Linked DNA regions of Pseudosulfitobacter pseudonitzschiae. The protein of the gene in region 2 interacts with the protein of the main gene of each other region in a pairwise test. Links are inferred from orthologs where the notes say so. Each region holds a gene or a part of one and is shown on either strand. Other genes may lie near its edges.

Region 1 (6,966 bases), 620 kb from region 2 along the record:
CCCCCCACTGTGCCATCACCCGCGCCGCCCGCTCCAGCGTATCGGCGGAATTGCAGATAATCACATCGGCACAGGCCTGCATACGCCGCATCTTGGCACGAAAAGGCTCAATCGTCTCGACGCGCTGATACTGCGGAAAGTCCAACGGGATCACGTCGTGAACAAAAACCGCTGTGCGCCCGCCCATGCCTGCTGCTGCGCGCAGCACGCGGTCGGTCAGGTTGGAGTGGCCTGTGTTCAGATAATTGGTGCCTTGCGGCAGGTGCCTGCGCAGCATCGCAGCCAGCCCGCGCGGCAGCGTCCGTGCAACCGACAACCTGCGCGCATCGGCAAGCGCCACCCGTTGCACATCTGTCAGCCCCTGCGTCAAACGCGACAGCAGGCCGGGAGCAGACCAAGCCACTGCGCCGTCCAGCCGTTGTGCCAGCGCCAACATTCCCCCGCGATCCAACAGCAAATACCCCAGCGGCGTACGCACCAACGCAAAGGCAGGCACATCATCACCCACCAACCTGCGCAAATAGGCCATCTCGACACGATCCACACCCGTCAAAACACGCCCGGCCCGACGCACAAGTCGCGTCAGATCCAGCAGGCGCGCTGGCGGGTTATTTGTCAAAGTGCCCAGTTTGGTGCCATCTCCATGCATCGGCGATCATGGTGTTCAGATTTGATCGGTCGGGCTTCCAGCCCAGTTCCGCCTTGGCGCGGGACGAACCCGACACCAGCTTGGTTGCGTCACCCGCACGCCGCGCACCTTCGTTGATCGGCACCGCACGGTTGGTTACGGCGCGCGACTGGTCAATAACCTCGCGTACAGAAAAGCCGCAGCCGGTGCCCAGATTGAACACCCGACTGCCTTTGCCATCCTGCAACCACTTCAAACCCAGAACATGCGCATCCACCAGATCGCAGACATGCACGTAATCACGGATGCAGGTGCCGTCGGGTGTATCATAATCGGTGCCAAAGATGGTCAGTGCGTCACGTTTACCGTCGATGGCATCCAGCATCAGCGGGATCAGGTGCGTCTCGGGCTGATGGAATTCGCCTACCTCGCCTTCGGGGTCGGCACCAGCCACATTGAAATAGCGATAGATCACATGGCGCAACCCGTGCGCCGCCTCAAAGTCGCGCAGGATGTCTTCGATGGCACGTTTGGACGCGCCATAGGCGTTGATCGGATACTGATCACTGTTTTCGTCCAACACCACATTGTCCTGATCGCCGTAGGTGGCGCAGGTAGAGGAGAACACAAAATTCATACAGGCTGCATCAACTGCCGCCTCGATCAGGTTCAGCGAACCGCCGACATTGTTGCGCCAGTACCGGCCCGGCTGCGACATGCTTTCGCCCACCTGACTAAGGGCGGCAAAGTGCATGACTGCAACGGGTTCATATTTGGCAAAAACTTCATCCAGCCGCGTCCGGTCAAGCAAGTCGCCCTTTTCAAACGGGCCAAACTTGACCGCATCCTGCCAACCGGTCACCAGATTGTCGTAGGTGACTGGCACAAAGCCCGCCTTGCGCAGTGCCTTGCAGGCGTGCGCCCCGATATAGCCCGCACCGCCTGTTACCAATACGTGATTGTCCAATTGCACCCCCGGCCCGCGTTATTCTGCGGCCTTATCCATGTTCACAATGTCACGGATGTACGCATAAAGATCATCCCGCAATTCCTCACGCGCCAGACCAAAGGAAACCGTGGCCTGAAGGAAGCCGGACTTGGACCCACAGTCAAAGCGCTGCCCGCGAAAACGGAAACCGTACACAGCCTTGTCCTGCGAGATTTCGTCCGCAATAGCGTCGGTCAGCTGGATTTCACCACCCGCACCCGATTTGATCCGGTTAAGGTTGGACAGAACGTTCGGGGACAGGATGTAACGGCCAATAACCGCCAGATTGGACGGGGCGGTTCCGGGCGCAGGTTTTTCGACCATGCTTTTGACCTTGACCAGATCGCCCATGTCTTCGCTGGTTTCTAGGACCCCATAGGAAGAAGCCTTTTCGGGCGGCACTTCCATTGCGGCAACAATACTGCCACCGGTCTCCTCATAGGCCTCGACCATCTGCTGCAAGCAGGGCTTTTCGGCGGCGATGACATCGTCGGGCAGGATCACGGCAAAGGGTTCATTACCCACCAGACGGCGCGCGCACCAGACCGCGTGACCAAGACCCAGCGCCTTGTGCTGGCGGATATAGGCGATGGCGCCCGAATCCATGTTGGTGCCCTTAAGAATTTCCAAAAGCTCGGTTTTGCCTTTTTTGCGCAGCTCTTGTTCCAACTGGGGCGCGTGGTCAAAGTAATCCTCAAGCGCGCCTTTGCCACGCGAGGTAACAAAAATGAATTCTTTAATACCGGCAGCCCGTGCTTCGTCGATCGCATATTGGATTAGCGGACGGTCGACCAATGTCATAATTTCTTTTGGAACCGATTTTGTCGCTGGCAAAAAACGTGTGCCCAAACCCGCCACCGGAAAAATGGCTTTAGTTACTTTTTTTCTCATACTTAGTTCCCATAATGTTCGCACAGGCTGGCGTCGGTTGAAGTAACATAACAGATACGAGAATTGCGCCGTTAACCCAGCCTCGCCTTATGTCCGCCCTGTGCAATTGACCAGCTATTCAAATTCTGCACGAATTCCCACCTCTTTTAAACAGCTCCACCGCGAATTGCCGCAATTCTCGAAACTTCTGCGGAGAACCGCTTAGCAAAGCGCCACGGGCGCAACGCGGACTGGTTGCGATCGCTTTTTCCGAACAGGCCTCCGCACTGTTCCCAATATCCGTCCGGATGAAAACATGCCTGATGATACAACGCCGTATGTGTCAAAATGATCAAGGTGACCACTTGGTTGTCTTTCACCCTACGCACTGCGTCTGTGCGCGCCTTGGCCGCGCCAAAACTGCGAGTTGCGATGTAGGTCGGTGCCTTCGTCAAAGGTGCGATTCGCTTGAACGGAGCATTGGGCACATCGGCAACAAAGCCATCGCCCAGTCCCCGTGAAATGCCCTGCCCGTAACCCTGATCCAGCCGTGCGATCAACGTGGTAACGGCGTGAGGTTCGATATGGCCGCTGACCATCAGACGGATGGCACGCCCACGCTCGGATTTCCGGATAGCGCGCCAGTGATCAAGGCGTTTTTCGCGGGGAATAAATTTACGCTGAAACACGGCCCAACTGGCCCCGATGTCGAACAGGTCGGTCGGCACACGGTCGGCACGGCGCAGTTTGTTTGCGGCAAAGCCGTGATGCACCTGCGCTCGCGGCACAATGGCACAGGCGTGCCCTGCCTTGGCCAGTCGCATGTTCAAATCGGTTTCATCCAGAAAATAGTGATAGGCAGGGTCAAATCCGCCCAACTCCACCAGCACATCGCGGCGCACCGCCATATTGGTGCCTTCGGTCTTTGCGGCCCTCTCGGACGTGGGCTGCACCACAACCGGGTCCAGCCCCGAGACAGGCAAATCCATCGTCTCGCCCGTCGCGTTCAGCGTGCGGCCCTTCCACTGATAGGAAATCCCGTTGCGACCGCGCACGTATCCGCCCGCAACCACGACACCACCCTGCTGCATCGCCTGTGTCAGATGGGTCAGCCACGTAGGTTCCGGCACCGCATCGTCATCGACAAAGGCCACGATGTCGCCCGCTGCGGCCGAAATACCCACATTGCGCGCCGCCGATATATTCGCCTCGTCAAACCCAATAATCTTGATCTGTTTGGCAAATGGCAGCGCTTCCGCCGCTGCAACGCCTGCGGGGTCTGCCACCACCACAATCTCGAACGGATCATAGTGCAGTTGCATACATCCCGTCAGACATAGGCTTAGCGCATCCGGTCGACCGCGGCTAACAATAACCACGCTGACCGGCAGTTGGGTCATTCCAGACCCATTTCAGCCATCATTTTCTCGATGCGGGGCACGTCTTCGGGGTTGTTCAGCTCCCAGAACTGGCGTCCGCGTGCATCGACTTCGACACATAAAACCGCGCCGCCACTTTCCATAAAGCGCAACTGCTCCAACCCTTCTAGTTGCTCCAGCGGGCCAACTGTCCAACCGGGATAGGCCGCCAACGCCGCCGGGCGATATGCATAGACACCAACGTGGTGAAACACCGGTGTCTCGGCAGCATCATCCGCGAAACTCGTGCCAATATAGGGGATCACTTCCTTGCTGAAGTACAGCGCCTTGCGGTTGCCGTCGAAAACCGCAGTAGTGCCACCAACGCGGCCCGCTTTGCGATCCACCAAAAAGCCGTTCAACGTCGCACCGTCACAGCGCAAAACCGGCGTAGCGATGTCGGCATCCTGCGAGGCCTGCATTGCCTCGATCAGCGCCTCAACGAACCAGGACGGCGTCAGGGGCGCATCGCCTTGAAGGTTCACAACCACATCATAGCCACCGCCCAAAACCGCATGCGCCTCGGCGCAGCGTTCGGTGCCATTGGCGCATTCGGGCGCTGTCATCACGACCTCGGCCCCGAAAGCCTGCGCAGTTTGCGCGATCCGGTCATCATCCGTGGCCACAACCACGCGGTCCACACCTTGCACCGACATGGCTGCGCGCCAGCTGCGTTCGATTAACGTGGACGCAACGCCGCTGGCCCCTGTCAGCGCCACCAAAGGCTTGCCGGGGTAGCGGGTCGAAGCGTAGCGGGCAGGGATGACAACCAGAACCGACATCAGGCGGACTTCAACGCCACTGTAGGCGAGTAGGCGATAAAGAACGGGTTTTCATAGCCGTCTTTGCCATAGGTCAGATCGCTGTGGTCATCAAAGCGCACAACCTTGCCGCCCGCGCCCAAAAGAACGGCGTGTCCTGCGGCGGTGTCCCACTCCATCGTGCGGCCCAGACGGGGATACAAGTCTGCTTCGCCTGTGGCGATCAGGCAGAATTTCAGCGACGAACCGGCAGAAGTCATGTCTTTGACAGCGTATTTGTTGATGTACTCGTCGGTTGCCTGATCGCGGTGCGATTTCGAAGCCACAATCATCAGCGCATCATTGTCCGGCTTGGATACGGTCAGGGGCGTCAACGAACCTATAAGATCTTTTTGAAAGGGGCCTGCTTCTTCAACAGCCTGGCCATTGGCCTGCGTAAAGAACATCCGATTCTTGGCAGGGGCATAAACCACGCCGCGTGTCGGCTTGCCGCCTTCGATCAATGCAATGTTCACAGTAAAATCGCCGCGACGGTGGACAAACTCCTTGGTGCCATCCAGCGGATCGACAATCAGAAATGTGTCGCCCGAGGTGTCATGAGTGGCCGATTGCTCCTCGGTCACCAGCATCACGTCGGGAAAGGTTTCGCGCAAACCGTCCGAGATGATCGCATCGGCAGCTTCATCGGCGGCGGTTACGGGGCTGTTGTCCGACTTGGTTTTCACCTCGAAATCGTCAGCCTCGTAAATCTCCATGATCTTGTCGCCCGCCTCAAGCGCCAGCCTGCGCATCAATGGCACCAATGTCTCGTAGTTCATGAAATTGTTCCCTTGCTCGGCCCAGATTGAAATGCGTGCGGTATCACCTTATGGTGTGGAGGTAACGGAACGGCAAGAATTCCCTGCGACTTTTGCACCATCAGAGGCACAACGGCACATGTTCCAATCTACGCGCAAGCCGCAGTCAGGCTTTGGCACAGCGATCCTGATAGCCGAACTGGTTTATCATTCGATTGTGCGAAACGTCCGCAAGACGCACAACAATGCATTTATGGCCATCGGCATGAACATGCTACAGGCCGTGATCTTTGTGTTGGCCTTCTATGTGATGTTCTCGGTTCTGGGTTTGCGTGGCTCCGCGCTTCGCGGCGATTTTCTGGTTTACATCATGTCGGGGATCTTCCTTTACATGACCCACACTAAAACGCTGGGCGCGGTCGTAGGCTCGGAAGGGCCGGCAAGTCCGATGATGCAACACGCGCCGATGAACACGATCATTTCGATTGCATCGGCGGCGCTGGGCACACTGTATATCCAGGTGCTGTCGCTGTTCATGATCCTGTTCATCTATCACGTGGCCTTTGTCCCGCTTGAGATCGACAAACCGATTGCCGCCTTTGGCATGTTGCTGCTGGCATGGTTTACTGGCCTTGCGCTGGGGCTGGTGCTGTTGTCGATCAAACCCTGGTTTCCGAATTTTGTGAGCATTTTCACAACCATCTACCAACGCGCCAACATGATCGCGTCGGGCAAGATGTTTGTGGCCAATACTCTGCCCAGTTTCATGCTGGCGATGTTTGACTGGAACCCACTGTTTCACTGCATCGATCAGGCGCGCGGCTTTGCCTTCATCAATTATGCACCGCGCTACAGCAGCATCGAATACCCGATATACGTGGGCATCGTATTGGTGATGATCGGCCTGATGGGCGAATTCTACACCCGCCGCCACGCCTCGCTTAGCTGGGGCGCGCGGCGATGATGCGGGCGTTGGCCACCGGACTGGCCCTTTTATTTTGGTTGGCACAAGCGTGCTGGGCCTTTGATCTGCCTGCGCTTTATCGGGTCATCGACGTGGCAGAAGCCGATGTGCTGAACGTCCGCACAGAACCCACAGTTCAAAGCGCCATCACAGGAGAGCTTTTGCACAACGAATCCGGTGTCGAGGTCGTGGCCCTTTCGGGCAATGGCAGATGGGGCCGCGTCAATGTTGGCGAAACTTCGGGCTGGGCGGCGATGCGATTCTTGCAACCTATCAACACTCCAACCCGCCCGCTGCGCGCAGAGTGCTTTGGGACCGAACCATTTTGGAGCCTGTCGCTGGACGCCACCCATATCTTTCGCGAACCCCAGAACGGTTCGCTGCCCTACCGAGCCACAGCCGAATTGACCTCGCCGAGTAACACCAACAGCATCGCCATTCTGGGCCATAATCCCCAAAGCCGGATGGTTGCGACCGTGGATGCCACCCAATGCTCGGACGGTATGTCGGATCGCGCTTATGGCCTGAGCATCGGGCTGG
Region 2 (7,147 bases):
TCAATCGCACATGCGACTTGGTATCCGTTGTGACGATGGATCGAATGGTTTATCCAATTCAATAAGTCGAGGGGCCAAGACATGGCATGTGGTCAGGTCTGACAATGCGTCCTTCGTCAAACAACAAGAGGATGCATTCCATGACCAACGTCGTCATCGCCTCTGCCGCACGCACCGCTGTCGGCAGCTTTACTGGCTCTTTTGCTGGCACCCCCGCGCACGATCTGGGCGCCGCTGTACTTGAGGCGATCGTCGAGCGGGCCGGCATCGACAAGTCGGAGGTCAGCGAGACCATTCTGGGTCAGGTTCTGACCGCCGCCCAAGGGCAGAATCCCGCCCGTCAGGCACATATCAATGCAGGCCTGCCAATCGAAAGCGCCGCATGGAGCATCAATCAGGTGTGTGGTTCCGGCCTGCGCGCCATCGCTTTGGCGGCGCAACACATCCAGTTGGGTGATGCCAGCATTGTGGCCGCAGGCGGTCAGGAAAACATGTCGATGAGCCCCCACGCCGCAAACCTACGTATGGGTCACAAAATGGGCGACATGCAATACATCGACACGATGATCCGCGATGGTCTGTGGGATGCGTTCAACGGTTATCACATGGGTCAAACCGCCGAGAACGTTGCCGAAAAATGGCAAATCAACCGCGACCAGCAGGACGAATTCGCCGTAGCATCGCAGAACAAGGCCGAAGCGGCCCAGAAGGCGGGCAAGTTTCAGGACGAAATCACCCCCTTTACCGTCAAAGGCCGCAAGGCAGACATCGTTGTGGACAGTGACGAATACATCCGCCACGGCGCCACAATGGAAGCGATGCAAAAACTGCGCCCCGCTTTCACCAAGGACGGATCGGTGACAGCTGCCAACGCATCGGGTCTGAACGACGGTGCCGCTGGCGCGTTGCTGATGTCCGCCGACAACGCCGAAAAGCGCGGGATCGAGCCGCTGGCGCGAATCGTATCCTACGCCACAGTTGGTCTTGACCCGAAGATCATGGGCGCGGGCCCGATCTTTGCCTCGCGCAAAGCCTTGGAAAAGGCCGGTTGGAAGGCTGAAGATCTGGATCTGGTCGAAGCCAACGAAGCCTTTGCCGCGCAGGCCTGTGCCGTGAACAAGGATATGGGCTGGGATCCATCCATTGTGAACGTCAACGGCGGCGCCATCGCCATCGGCCACCCCATCGGCGCATCTGGCGCGCGAATTCTGAACACTTTGGTGTTCGAAATGAAACGCCGTGGTGCCAAAAAGGGCCTTGCTACACTGTGCATCGGCGGCGGCATGGGTGTCGCAATGTGCATCGAACGCCCTTAATTTCAAACATGCCGCGCAATATAGTTGCGGGCATGAAGTGAAATGGGTAACAAGATTTCGCGGCACATCAAGTGTCGCGGAATCTTAAGGTCACACACATGTCGATCCTAACAGCGCTTACCGATCAGATCGACGTCTGCACCACGCAGCGTGACCCGGATGCACCCTTTGGGGTCGACATCCACCAAAAGCGCAAAATTTGCCTTATGCCCCCGCGTTTTATGCAATGCTCGAATTGACAGAACCTTGTCACAATTATCGCGGTAGATGCATGGACGCCCTAGGCGGATACACGCAAGAATAGAACAAAGCCCATCAGGAGGAGAAACATAATGTCCAGAGTTGCACTTGTTACCGGAGGATCACGCGGGATCGGCGCCGCCATTTCGCAAGCATTGAAAGACGCAGGGTACAGCGTCGCCGCAACCTATGCAGGCAATGACGAAGCCGCTGCAAAATTCACTGAAGAATCCGGTATCAAAACCTACAAGTGGAACGTCGCCAACTATGACGAAAGCAAAGCGGGCATCGCGCAGGTCGAATCCGACCTTGGTCCTGTTGACGTTGTGGTTGCCAACGCGGGCATCACCCGTGACGCACCGTTCCATAAAATGACCCCCGAACACTGGCACGAGGTTATCGATACAAACCTGACAGGCGTTTTCAACACCGTTCACCCCGTCTGGCCCGGTATGCGTGAACGCAAATTCGGCCGCGTGATTGTCATCAGTTCGATCAACGGTCAAAAGGGGCAATTCGCACAAGTGAACTATGCCGCGACCAAGGCGGGCGATCTGGGCATCGTCAAATCTCTGGCCCAAGAGGGCGCGCGTGCAGGCATCACCGCCAACGCCATCTGCCCCGGCTATATCGGCACCGATATGGTCATGGCCGTGCCGGAAAAAGTCCGCGAATCGATCATCGCGCAAATCCCCACAGGCCGTCTGGGAGAACCGGAAGAAATCGCACGTTGCGTCGTATTTCTGGCGTCAGACGATTCGGGATTCATCAACGGTTCGACCATTTCGGCCAACGGTGCGCAGTTCTTCGTCTAACCTGATCTGAAATTACGGCAACCGGCGCGCCCCAGTGGCGCGCCGGTTTTGTTTTGACCTCGCAAAATATTTTGAACACCATCACTAGACGACCGGTCTATTACTTACTATCTAACGGGCATGACACAGCCAAGAAAATCAGAACAAACTCGCCAACACATCTTGGAAACAGGGCGTGAACTGGTCTTGCACGGTGGCTTTAGCGGCGTGGGACTGTCCCAGATCCTCGCTGCCAGCGGCGTGCCAAAAGGATCATTCTACTACTACTTTGCGTCGAAAGAGGTCTTTGGATGCGCCCTGTTGCAGGACTATGTCGACGACTATCTTGGCCGGTTTGACGCATTGGCCGATGGCGCGGGGACGGCCGGTGCCAAGCTGCGCAACTATTGGACTGCGTGGCTGGACAACGACAAGGCCAGCGGCATCGCATCAGGCTGTTTGGTCGTGAAACTGGCAGCCGAGATCGCAGATTTGTCCAACGACATGCGCATGATTCTGGATGCAGGCGTTGACCAGATGACCGCCCGCATCGCCGATTTGCTACGCGCCGGAGCCGCCGATGGCACTGTGCACGCCCTGCCCGACCCCGACGCCACGGCCCGCGTACTTTACGCGCAATGGCTGGGGGCCGCAATCCTGTCAAAGCTGTCTCAAACAGACAGTGCCCTGCGCGACGCGTTGCAAGACACCACGCGCCGCCTTTCACCTGAACAGACTGAAAAATAAGGAATCTCCCATGAAAGCTGCAATCCACGACACCTTTGGTGAACCCGCCGACGTGCTCGAAACCAAAACCATCAACACCCCCGAACCCGCCGCTGGCGAGGTCCGGATCAAGACGCTGCTGTCGCCGATCCACAACCATGATCTGTGGACCATTCGCGGGAATTATGGCTACAAACCCGAACTGCCAGGCGCTATCGGCGGCTCCGAAGCGGTCGGTACAATCGAAGCAGCCGGCGACGGGGTTGACGCCGAACTGATCGGCCAACGTGTCAGCATCGCGGGCGTTCACGGCACATGGGCCGACTATTTCATCGCCCCCGCAGGTGGCGTTTTGCCCCTGCCCGCCACCATCTCGGACACTATGGGCGCGCAACTGATCGCCATGCCGTTCAGCGCGATTTCACTGTTAGACATGCTGCAGGCCGAAAAAGGCGACTGGATCATACAGACTGCAGCTAACGGTGCCGTGGGTAAAATCATGGCCGTTCTGGCCAAGTCGCGTGGCATCAATCTGCTGAACCTTGTGCGCCGCGACGAAGCGGTGACCGAACTGACCAGCATGGGGATCGACAACGTGCTGTCCACCTCTGACGCCGACTGGAAATCCAAGGCACAGGCGTTGGTAGGCAAGGCCGGTGCGGTTTCGGCCATTGATTCTGTCGGCGGTGATCTGGCCAGCGATCTGACCGACCTGCTGGGCAGCAACGGCGAATTGGTGGTGTTTGGTACAGCCACGGGGGCGCCACTGGAATTGTCCTCGGGCACGTTGATCATAAAGCAGATCACTGTCAAAGGCTTCTGGGGTTCGAAAGTCGGCAGCGACATGGATCCTGCGCTGCGCATGCAGTTGATCACCGAACTGGTAACTTTGGCCGCCAAAGGCGAACTGACGTTGGAAGACGGCGGCGTCTACGGGCTGGACCAATTGTCCGACGCAATGACTGCGGCGCTGACCCCCGGTCGCGCGGGCAAGGTCATGCTACGCCCCTAAAGCGCTGACATACAAACAATAAGGCGGTCCGTGAAAGGGCCGCCTATGTGACTGATGTAATGGACATCCTGTCCGTTGCGGACCACTCAAAGGTGACCGGCGGCGCTGTCATCCCAGCGCACGCCAGCTTTGCAAAGGTCGGGTCAGGCCGACAATCGCGTAATTTCTTCTTTCAGACGGAGTTTTTGCCTTTTCAGTTCGGCCACTTTCAGCGTGTCCGCGCCCGGTGCGCGCAGTTCCTTTTCCACCGCGTTACTCAGGTTTTCGTGCTTTTTCTTCAACTCGTTGAGATGTGAGTTCAGGCTCATGCAATCCTCCATTAGTTCAAGTACAACTGTAGCAGACCACGATTTTACATTCCTGTCACGCTGCACACGCATCATAGACTTGTGATGTATGAACCACTGGTTAAAATTCCAGCGCCGCCCCATCACGCAGAACCGCTTTTATTTCAGCAGTATAGCTTTCTGCATCGCGCAAATGGCTTTCGCCGCGGTGCAGAAGGTGCGGAAAATGCAAGCGAAATTCTGCCCGCCCGCCTTTGCGTGCGCGGATAATGCACAGTTCCGGGGCGCGTCCGGGGCGCGCTGAAAAAGGCAGCACTTCGACACTGCCCATGACGGGCCGAATCCCTGCCAGAATGTCCGGCAGCCGCGCCATGCGGTGAATAAAGTGGGCAAAGCCACGATAACGCAGCCGTTTGGCGGCCACCTGCACCCAATCCTCCAGCGCTGTATCCTCGCCCAAGGCCCCTTCGCGGCCCGTGTAGGGAGACGGGCGGCTGGCTGCGCGATCGAAATAGGGTGGATTGGCAATCACATGATCAAAGCTACGTTCTTTCAGTGGCATCGGCAGCTTGGTCAGGTCGGCACAGGTCACGTCCAACCCGTTGCGTCTGGCCAGGTCCGCATAATAGGGCTGTCGTTCGACCCCGTGCAGGTCCAGTCCCGGCACGCGCGCCCCAAGACACAAGGCCGCAGCGCCTGCGCCACAGCCCAGATCCAGCACGGACTGCCCCGCATGGGCCGGAACGCTGGCTGCCAGCAACACCGGATCAAGCCCCGCGCGATAGCCGGTGCGCGGCTGCCACAGCATCACCTGACCACCCAGAAAGGCGTCACGCGTCAGTTCGGATTCTTCGATCACAATCCCAGCGGAATGTCGTTGTCGCGCATGACCCGTGTGGCGGCGTCATGTTCATCGGCGCGCACCATCAGTCGACGCGGGAAAATCCCGATGCCGCCTTCGAGCACGCTCATGTTTACGTCCAATTCAAAGCAGTCTATATCCTCGCCGGACAGTAGGGCCGAGGCAAACGCGATGATCGTCGGGTCGTTGCTACGCAAAAGTTCCTTCATAACCACGGATGTAAGAGCAGGCTGGCCTTAATGTCGAGGGGCCATCGGGGGCAATATGGACAACATCGAGCAGGGGTTGAAACCGCATGACCGGCTGGCCGCACGGCTGGCGGATGATATGGATGCGGTCAACACGCTGATCCGCACGAAAATGGCCTCGGAACACGCGCCGCGCATTCCAGAAGTCACGGCGCATCTGGTGGGTGCAGGCGGCAAGCGTTTGCGCCCTATGCTAACGCTTGCGTCGGCACATTTGTGTGGATATACAGGTGCTTACCATATTCATCTGGCTGCCACGGTCGAATTTATCCATACCGCCACACTGCTGCATGACGATGTGGTGGACGAAAGCGCACAACGCCGTGGACGGCCCACAGCCAACCTGCTGTGGGACAATACCTCAAGCGTGCTGGTCGGTGATTATCTGTTTGCGCGCTCGTTCCAGTTGATGACCGAATGTGGCTCGATGGAGGTAATGCGCATCCTGTCCAACGCCGCCGCCACTATCGCCGAGGGTGAAGTGTTGCAACTGACCGCCGCACAGGATCTGGCGACCGATGAAGCTGTTTATTTGCAAGTGGTGCGGGGCAAGACCGCAGCGCTGTTCTCGGCGGCGATGGAAGTGGGTGGCGTGATCGCAGATGCTGACGCGGCGACGGTCAAGGCGCTGTATGATTACGGCGATGCTTTGGGCGTGGCGTTCCAGATTGTCGATGACCTGCTGGACTATCAGGGTCAGTCCGAAGCGACAGGCAAGAACATCGGTGACGATTTCCGCGAACGCAAGCTGACCCTGCCGGTGATCAAGGCCGTGACCAAAGCAACGCCGGACGAGCGGGCCTTTTGGGTGCGCACCATCGAAAAGGGAAAACAGGACGCCGGTGATCTGGAACACGCGCTGGCGCTGCTGAACAAACACGGCACACTGGCCGAGACCCGCGTGGATGCGATCGCATGGGCCGACCGCGCCAAGGCGTCGCTGGCCCCCCTAGCCGACCACGACATCAAGGACATGCTGGTGGATCTGGCCGACTTCGTGGTTGACCGGATCAGCTAGAGAGCTTGCGGCGCGGCGACGCGCTGCATTCCACCCAATCGACCTGCGCGTACCCACCAGTTGGGCTGTACAATTGCCAGACGGTCGGCGGCTTCGGTCGCTTCCTCGGCTGTACTGAAAACCCCGAAGCAGGTTGCGCCAGACCCGGACATACGTGCCAGCAGGCAGCCGGATAAAGCGGCCAGTGTCTGACAAGTTTCAGCAATCTGCGGGGCGATGGCTTCGGCCGGGATCTGCAAATCGTTACGCTGCGCGGCCAACCAGTTGCACAGCGCGGCGGCATCAAAAAATTCCGGCAGCACGGGTGGCATTGGCGCGTTGTCCTTGTGTGTAAGGGCCTTGAATATCTGTGGTGTCGACACCGCCACACGCGGATTGGCCAACACCACATCCAGGTGCGGCAGGCCGTCCACGGACGTGACCATTTCACCAATTCCCTGCATCCGCGCAGACCGCGACGGCACGCAAACCGGAATATCCGCCCCCAGTTCCAGCAGGGCATTCGCATCCGCATCACGCCCGGCCATTTGACACAGCCCCCGCCACACCGCCGCAGCATCGGCAGAGCCGCCGCCGATGCCCGACGCCACGGGCAGTTCCTTGGTCAAGGTCAGGGCGCTTGCGATCCGGGGAAACAGGCGCGC

What was found. The genes of interacting proteins can lie anywhere in the genome.
Region 1: the proteins of SULPSESMR1_RS12045 (region 2) and SULPSESMR1_RS15300 interact in binary tests that used the Escherichia coli proteins (3 or more experiments, as listed by UniProt). The link is inferred for Pseudosulfitobacter pseudonitzschiae from one-to-one orthologs.

Annotation. Positions count from the first base shown.
Region 1 is NZ_CP022415.1:3,100,624-3,107,589, forward strand. The notes cover bases 2,785-5,764. They hold SULPSESMR1_RS15300 (3-deoxy-manno-octulosonate cytidylyltransferase), read right to left. Parts: upstream 4,687-5,764; coding sequence 3,883-4,686; downstream 2,785-3,882. Other genes in these bases: SULPSESMR1_RS15295 (glycosyltransferase family 2 protein), read right to left, coding at 2,785-3,886; cysQ (3'(2'),5'-bisphosphate nucleotidase CysQ), read right to left, coding at 4,686-5,483; SULPSESMR1_RS15310 (ABC transporter permease), read left to right, coding at 5,602-5,764. Also shown: SULPSESMR1_RS15280 (glycosyltransferase), read right to left, coding at 1-619; UDP-glucose 4-epimerase GalE, read right to left, coding at 609-1,595; UTP--glucose-1-phosphate uridylyltransferase GalU, read right to left, coding at 1,614-2,507; more of SULPSESMR1_RS15295, read right to left, coding at 2,654-2,784; more of SULPSESMR1_RS15310, read left to right, coding at 5,765-6,426; SULPSESMR1_RS15315 (COG3650 family protein), read left to right, coding at 6,423-6,966. UniProt on the Escherichia coli protein: Activates KDO (a required 8-carbon sugar) for incorporation into bacterial lipopolysaccharide in Gram-negative bacteria.
Region 2 is NZ_CP022415.1:2,478,078-2,485,224, forward strand. What follows is about bases 1,549-4,294. They hold SULPSESMR1_RS12045 (TetR/AcrR family transcriptional regulator), read left to right. Parts: upstream 1,549-2,491; coding sequence 2,492-3,097; downstream 3,098-4,294. Other genes in these bases: phbB (acetoacetyl-CoA reductase), read left to right, coding at 1,649-2,371; SULPSESMR1_RS12050 (zinc-binding dehydrogenase), read left to right, coding at 3,108-4,088; SULPSESMR1_RS12055 (YdcH family protein), read right to left, coding at 4,232-4,294. Also shown: SULPSESMR1_RS12035 (acetyl-CoA C-acetyltransferase), read left to right, coding at 141-1,316; more of SULPSESMR1_RS12055, read right to left, coding at 4,295-4,396; SULPSESMR1_RS12060 (tRNA1(Val) (adenine(37)-N6)-methyltransferase), read right to left, coding at 4,497-5,183; SULPSESMR1_RS12065 (DUF2007 domain-containing protein), read right to left, coding at 5,231-5,446; SULPSESMR1_RS12070 (polyprenyl synthetase family protein), read left to right, coding at 5,502-6,503; SULPSESMR1_RS12075 (4-(cytidine 5'-diphospho)-2-C-methyl-D-erythritol kinase), read right to left, coding at 6,500-7,147. UniProt on the Escherichia coli protein: Involved in response to both electrophiles and reactive chlorine species (RCS). Represses the transcription of the nemRA-gloA operon by binding to the NemR box.